Regions from separate parts of the Streptomyces sp. enrichment culture genome, predicted to be linked through region 1. Evidence: riboswitches for the same ligand, from Rfam matches in the RefSeq annotation. Region 1 holds a riboswitch; the other holds the start of a gene.
The links. Region 1 has a riboswitch for cobalamin ahead of ACSU6L_RS12615 (ribonucleoside-diphosphate reductase subunit alpha). Riboswitches for the same ligand answer to the same signal wherever they lie in the genome.
Positions count from the first base shown of each region.

Region 2: it holds a riboswitch for cobalamin, as region 1 does, so the genes downstream of both, ACSU6L_RS06055 (energy-coupling factor ABC transporter permease) here and ACSU6L_RS12615 (ribonucleoside-diphosphate reductase subunit alpha) in region 1, are expected to answer to the same signal.

Region 1 is NZ_OZ186847.1:3,009,037-3,012,666, forward strand. Features, by position in the region: gene mctP (monocarboxylate uptake permease MctP) at 1-790, shown strand, start outside; gene ACSU6L_RS12610 (hypothetical protein) at 1,060-1,461, shown strand; cobalamin riboswitch at 1,887-2,023, shown strand; gene ACSU6L_RS12615 (ribonucleoside-diphosphate reductase subunit alpha) at 2,149-3,630, shown strand, end outside.
Region 2 is NZ_OZ186847.1:1,404,236-1,407,865, forward strand. Features, by position in the region: gene ACSU6L_RS06040 (glycerophosphodiester phosphodiesterase family protein) at 1-34, shown strand, start outside; gene ACSU6L_RS06045 (PaaI family thioesterase) at 232-726, opposite strand; gene ACSU6L_RS06050 (winged helix-turn-helix transcriptional regulator) at 842-1,309, shown strand; cobalamin riboswitch at 1,392-1,576, shown strand; gene ACSU6L_RS06055 (energy-coupling factor ABC transporter permease) at 1,608-2,315, shown strand; gene ACSU6L_RS06060 (energy-coupling factor ABC transporter substrate-binding protein) at 2,315-2,668, shown strand; gene cbiQ (cobalt ECF transporter T component CbiQ) at 2,675-3,424, shown strand; gene ACSU6L_RS06070 (energy-coupling factor ABC transporter ATP-binding protein) at 3,421-3,630, shown strand, end outside.

The sequences.
Region 1 (3,630 bases):
CTCCTCCAAGAGCCGTGAGGTGATCCGCCGCAACACCACGATCCTGCCGCTGTACTCCCTCATGCTGGGCTTGCTGGCCCTGCTGGGCTTCATGGCGATCGCGGCCGGCATCAAGGTGCAGAACGGCCAGCTGGCCATCCCGCAGTTGTTCGAGAACATGTTCCCGGACTGGTTCGCGGGCGTCGCGTTCGCGGCGATCGGCATCGGCGCGCTGGTGCCGGCGGCCATCATGTCCATCGCGGCGGCCAACCTCTTCACCCGGAACATCTACAAGGACTTCATCCGCAAGGACGCCACGCCCGAGCAGGAGACCAAGGTCTCCAAACTGGTGTCGCTGCTGGTGAAGGTGGGCGCGCTGGCCTTCGTCCTGACCATGGACAAGACCGTCGCCATCAACTTCCAGCTGCTGGGCGGCATCTGGATCCTGCAGACCTTCCCGGCCCTGGTCGGCGGCCTGTTCACGCGCTGGTTCCACCGCTGGGCGCTGCTCGCCGGCTGGGCGGTCGGCATGCTCTACGGCACGATCGCCGCGTACGGGGTGGCCTCGCCGACGCAGAAGCACTTCGGCGGCTCGTCGAAGGAGATCCCGGGCATCGGGGAGATCGGCTACATCGGCCTCACCGCGTTCGTGCTCAACGTCGTGGTGACCGTGGTCCTGACCTTCGTCCTGAAGGCCGTCAAGGCCCCCGAGGGCGTCGACGAGACCAAGCCGGAGGACTACACGGCCGACGCGGGCGACCCGGGAGTCCAGGTGGAGCTGCCGCCGGCGACGGCGGGATCGGCCCACTGACCGCGCCTCGGTTTTCGACGGCGGCCCGCGAGTTGCGGGCCGCCGTCTGCTGCGAAAGGGGACCGTGTCCTGGCCGGTCTGCATCCTGTACAACGGTCGACCGTGGTGGTCCCGCGAAGTGTCGGCACCCAGCCCCGAGGGAGCCCTGGTGTCCGCCCGCCAGATCGCCGACCTGTTCAACCAAAGGCTCCGTCACTGGGCTACCCGGCCCTGTTCTCCGCACACGGTGGCCCCTGCCCGACCCCTCAGTAGTGACTCAGGAGGTCCCCATGACCTCGGTATCCGGCAGCCAGCGCACATTCAACGTGAAGGTCCAGCAGGTGTCCGGCACCAACTCCGCAGATCTCGGAAGCGCCTTCAGGGTGGGCAGCGTGGCGGCCGCCACCGGTACGGCACTGTCCAGCCCCGGCGAACCGCTGACCGTGGACATCAAGGTGGAGAACTTCCGGGGCGAGGCCGCCACGGTCACCGCCGCCGTCAGCGACCAGTCGGGCAGCAACGCGTTCTTCGGCGAGGGCACCCTGCACTGGGACGAGGGCGAGACGGACGAGCTGTGGATCCAGTTCACCGGCTTCCCGCCGCAGGCGGACCAGGTGACGCCGACCGGCTCCTGCGAGTACTCCCTCATCTCCTCCGGCCCGGACGTGGACGTACGCGTCTTCACGGTCTGATTGCCCGATCGGTCGGATTCACTCGATCAGTCTCGATCAGTCATCGATTCACGCGGCCTGAACCACGCCCGCGTCCGCCGTGCCATCTGAACCCGGAAGCGGCGCAGTCGGCGCACCCTCATCGCGCTGCGGACCGAGGGCGCGCCAGCCGGCCGGGGGCGTGTTCGGGGTCCACAGGCTGTGCTTGCGGTATCCGCCGGTGGCGCGGGCGGGGAAGCCGATCGGCGCGGCTCACGGGCGCACCTCGCCCGGTGGGCGGCGGACGGCCCTCGTCGGGGGACGCCCTCGTCATGATGCGGTCTCCTCACGCGAGTCCTGGGCTCATGGAAACGGCGAGACACTTGGCTTTTGCCGTGGCCAGTTGACAGTGTGAAACCACCCGGACACAACATCTGGGGGTGTCACCGTCACCCGGCACAACATGTATGCTCATGCTCGCTGTCGCCGCAGGGGAATCCGGTGCGAATCCGGAACTGTCCCGCAACGGTGTACTCATGCGCGTATGCCCGCATACGCGCACACGAGCGTCAGTCCGAGGACCTGCCGACAGTGCGCCCGGCCGTCCGGTCCGGGTGCCTGACGTCCGGGCCTCGTGGAATGGGCCGGTGGACGCGACGCCGTGTGCGCTCGTGAGCTGCCCCCTGCCCTCGACCGAGGCCCCCGTGCCCAGCGAGGGAGAGCCCCCACGTGACCATCGCGCCCGCAGATCCGGCCTCAGCAGCGACCCGGTCGAACGACGACGGTCCCGGTGCCGCGCTGCTGCGGACCCTGACCGAGCTGACCGCCGACCTCCCCGACGCCGACCCCGGCCGGGTCGCTGCCGCCGCGCTGCGCGGCCGGTCCGCCCACGCGGACGACGCGGAGCTGCGCGAGCTGGCCACGGAGGCGGCCGCCGGCCTGATCTCCGAGGACCCCGCGTACAGCAGGCTGGCCGCCCGCCTGCTGGCGATCGGCATCGCCGCCGAGGCCGCCTCGCAGGGTGTCACGTCCTTCACCGAGTCCGTCGCCGTCGGCCACCGCGAGGGCCTGATCGCCGACCGCACCGCCGAGTTCGTGCGGCTGCACGCCGACCGCCTGGACGCCCTCGTCGACCGCACCGCCGACGACCGCTTCGGCTACTTCGGCCTGCGCACCCTGCACAGCCGATATCTGCTGCGCCACCCGATCACCCGCAAGGTCGTCGAGACGCCCCAGCACTTCCTGCTGCGGGTCGCCGCCGGTCTCGCCGAGGACGACACCACGCACTCCCTGGACGAGGTCGCGGCGCTCTACGGGCTCATGAGCCGCCTCGACTACCTGCCCTCCTCCCCCACGCTGTTCAACTCGGGCACCCGGCACCCCCAGATGTCGTCCTGCTACCTCCTGGACTCCCCCAAGGACGAGCTGGACTCCATCTACGACCGCTACCACCAGGTCGCCCGGCTCTCGAAGCACGCCGGCGGCATCGGCCTGTCGTACAGCCGCATCCGCTCGCGCGGTTCGCTGATCCGCGGCACCAACGGCCACTCCAACGGCATCGTCCCGTTCCTGAAGACCCTCGACGCCTCGGTCGCCGCGGTGAACCAGGGCGGCCGGCGCAAGGGGGCCGCCGCGGTCTACCTGGAGACCTGGCACTCCGACATCGAGGAGTTCCTGGAGCTGCGCGACAACACCGGTGAGGACGCCCGCCGCACCCACAACCTGAACCTGGCGCACTGGATCCCGGACGAGTTCATGCGCCGCGTGAACGCCGACGGGCAGTGGTCCCTGTTCTCCCCCGCCGACGTGCCGGAGCTGGTCGACCTGTGGGGCGAGGAGTTCGACGCGGCGTACCGCAAGGCCGAGGCGGCGGGCCTCGCCCGCAAGACCATCCCCGCCCGCGACCTGTACGGCCGGATGATGCGCACCCTGGCGCAGACCGGCAACGGCTGGATGACCTTCAAGGACGCCGCCAACCGCACCGCCAACCAGACCGCCGAGCCGGGCCACGTCGTCCACTCCTCCAACCTCTGCACGGAGATCCTGGAAGTCACCGACGACGGCGAGACGGCGGTCTGCAACCTGGGCTCCGTCAATCTCGGCGCGTTCGTCGCCGACAGCGACATCGACTGGGAGCGGCTGGACTCCACGGTCCGCACGGCCGTCACCTTCCTCGACCGCGTGGTCGACATCAACTTCTACCCGACCGAG
Region 2 (3,630 bases), 1.6 Mb from region 1:
CAAGCAGTACCACCCGCGGGGCCGGCACCGGTGAGGGACGACACGGGGCCGGCTCGGTCCGGTCGGCGGCCCGGCGCCCGACGGCGCCGGACGGCGCCCGACGGCGCCTGTCACCAGCGGACGCCGGCCACCAGGCACCGGCCACCACGCACCAGGCACCGGCCACCAGGCACCGGCCACCACGCACCAGGCACCGACCACTGGCCCTGGCCACCAGCCACCAGCGGATCCTCACCCCCGCGGCACCGGAAAGATCATGCACGTACTCGTCGCATGGGCGAGCAGCCGGTCCTTGTCGTCGAGGAGGCGGGCCTCGGCGAGTGCGGTGCGGCGGCCGCCGTTGAGGACGGTGCCGACGGCGCGGACGCGGCCGGTGTCGACGGTGACCGGGCGGAGGAACTTCACCGCGAGGTCGACCGAGGTGTAGCCCGTGCCCTGCGGCAGGGTGGACTGGACGGCGCAGCCGGCGGCCGAGTCGAGGAGGGTGGCGTAGACGCCGCCGTGCATGCTGCCGATGGGGTTGTAGTGCTCCTCGCCGGGCAGCAGGGAGAAGACCGCGTGTCCGTGGTCGACCTCGTCGAGGGTGAAGCCGAGGGTGGCCGCGAGGGGTGCCGCGGGCAGGCGTCCGGCGACGACGTCGCGGAGGAAGTCCAGCCCCGTGCCCCGGCCGACGGCGGCTGCCGAGGTCGCGGGGTCCTCCCACTCGTACGTGCGTGACCGTCCCATGGCGTCGTTTCCTCCTCCGACTCCTGGCTTCACCCGATGAAGCCAGCCAGCCCGCCGAAGCTAGCCCGCGCGCGAGCTGACTGTCAATGACGAAGCCAGGGGCTACGATGAGGGCATGGAGTGGCTGGAGATCAGCACGGAGAACTGCACGGTCCAGCGCGCCCTCGACGTGGTCGGCGAGAAGTGGACGCTGCTGATCCTGCGTGACGCGTTCAACGGGGTCCGCCGTTTCGACGCCTTCCGCCGCCATGTGGGCCTGTCCGAGGCGGTCCTCTCCGACCGGCTGCGCAAGCTGGTCGCGGCCGGGATCCTGGACACCGTCCCCTACCGGGAGGAGGGCAGCCGGACCCGGCACGAGTACCGGCTGACCCCCAAGGGCCGGGATCTGTGGCCCGTACTGATGGCGCTGCGGCAGTGGGGTGAGACACATCTCGCCGACCCCGACGGCCCGGTCCTGGACGTCGCGCACCGCGACTGCGGGACCCCCGTACGGGTCGTCGTCGAGTGCTCCGGCGACCGCGCTCCGCTCGCTCCCACCGAGGTCACGGTACGTCCCGGCCCAGCGGCCCGCCCGCGACCCTGAACTGCGCGCTTGCTCGCGGGGCGTGCGCCGGTGTGCCGGTGGGCGCCCCCGGGCGCCGCTTGTCACCACCCCGAGCCGGGCATTACTGTCACCACGCCTTGGTGAACGGGAAATCCGGTGTGATGCCGGTGCGGCCCTCGCCACTGTGATCGGGAAGTCCGGCTCCAGCCCTCACGGGCAGCCACTGGGTCCTCCGGGACCCGGGAAGGCGGAGTTCGGGCGGTGTCACCCGTAAGCCAGGAGACCGGCCAAGGCGCGTCAACCATCCACGAGGTGCTGGAGAGGGTCTGTTCGAGCCATGCACATAGCCGAGGGTTTTCTTCCTCCGGCGCACGCGGTCGCCTGGGGCGTCGCGTCCGCCCCGTTCGTCGTCCACGGCGTCCGACGACTCACCCGTGAAGTCCGGGAACACCCCGAGAGCACCCTGCTGCTCGGCGCGTCCGGAGCCTTCACCTTCGTCCTGTCCGCGCTCAAGCTGCCGTCCGTGACGGGCAGTTGCTCCCACCCGACCGGCACCGGTCTGGGCGCCGTCCTGTTCCGCCCGCCGATCATGGCGGTGCTGGGCACCATCACCCTGCTCTTCCAGGCCCTGCTCCTCGCCCACGGCGGCCTGACCACCCTCGGCGCCAACGTGTTCTCGATGGCGATCGTCGGCCCCTGGGCCGGGTACGGCGTCTACGCGCTGCTGCGCCGGTACGACGTGCCGCTGATGGTCTCCGTGTTCTTCGGCGCGTTCGTCGCCGACCTGTCCACGTACTGCGTCACCAGCGTCCAGCTGGCCCTCGCCTTCCCCGACCCGAGCAGCGGGTTCCTCGGCGCGCTCGGCAAGTTCGGCGCCATCTTCGCCGTCACCCAGATCCCGCTCGCCGTGAGCGAGGGCCTGCTCACGGTGCTCGTGATGCGGCTGCTGGTGCAGTCCAGCAAGGGCGAACTGACCCGGCTCGGCGTGCTGGTGGCCGGCAAGCGGGCCGAGAACGCGAAGACCGGTTCCGAGGCGGTGGCGTGATGAAGAAGAGCACGAGGATCAACCTGCTGCTGCTGCTCGCCGTGGCGGCGCTCGCCGTCCTGCCGCTCGTCCTCGGCCTCGGCGACCACAAGGAGGAGCCTTTCACCGGCTCCGACGGCGAGGCCGAGACGGCGATCACCGAACTCGACCCGGACTACGAGCCCTGGTTCTCGCCCCTGTACGAGCCGCCGTCCGGAGAGATCGAGTCGGCGCTGTTCTCCCTCCAGGCGGCGATCGGCGCGGGGGTCCTCGCCTACTACTTCGGGCTGCGGCGCGGACGACGGCAGGGCGAACAGCGCGCCCTGGCGCGGCAGGACGCCGCCCCGGGCGGTACCGGCGAGCCCGGCGTCTGAGCGCCCGTGCTGCCGATCGACGCGGCGGCGCACAGCAGTCGCTGGCGCCGCCGTCATCCCGTGGACAAGGCCGTGCTCGGGCTCGGTCTCACCGTGCTCGCGATCGCGTTGCCGCCCTGGCCGGGCGCGGCGCTGGTGCTGCTGACGGCGCTGGTGGTGCTGCTCGGCCCGGCGGGCGTGCCCGGGCGCCGGCTGTGGCGGGCGTACCGGGTGCCGCTCGGGTTCTGCGTGAGCGGCGCGGCCACGCTGCTGGTTCAGGTGGGCGGGCCCGGAGGGTTCGTGGCGCTCGCCCCCTCCGGCCCGGCCCGCGCCGGGGAGCTGCTGCTGCGCACCTCGGCCGCCTCGCTGGGGGTGCTGCTGTTCGCCTTCACCACGCCGATGTCCGACCTGCTGCCCCGGCTGGTGCGGGCGGGAGTGCCCGCGCCGGTCGTGGACGTCGCCCTGGTGACGTACCGGATGAGCTTCCTGCTGCTGGAGTCGGTGCGGCTGATCCGGGACGCGCAGGCCGCCCGGCTCGGCCACACCACGCGGGCCGCGACGTGGCGTTCGCTGGCCGGACTCGGCGCCACCGCCTTCGTGCGGGCCTTCGACCGGGCGGCACGCCTCCAGGCGGGGCTCGCCGGGCGCGGCTACGACGGCACCCTGCGCGTGCTGGTTCCCGAGGCCCGGGTCTCCGCCCGGTTCACGGCTGCCAGCTGCGCCCTGCTCGCGGCGCTGGCCGCGCTCACCTTCGTACTGGAAAGGCCGCTGACATGAGCGAGGCCCCTGCCCTGGTCGCCCTGCGGGGCGTGTCCTTCGCGTACGAGGACGGCCCGGCCGTGCTCAGCGCGCTCGACTTCGAGGTGTGCGAGGGGCGGGCGCTGGCGCTGCTCGGCCGCAACGGCAGCGGGAAGACGACGCTGATGCGGCTGCTCAGCGGCGGGCTGCGGCCGCGCGAGGGGCGGCTGACGGTCGAGGGCGAG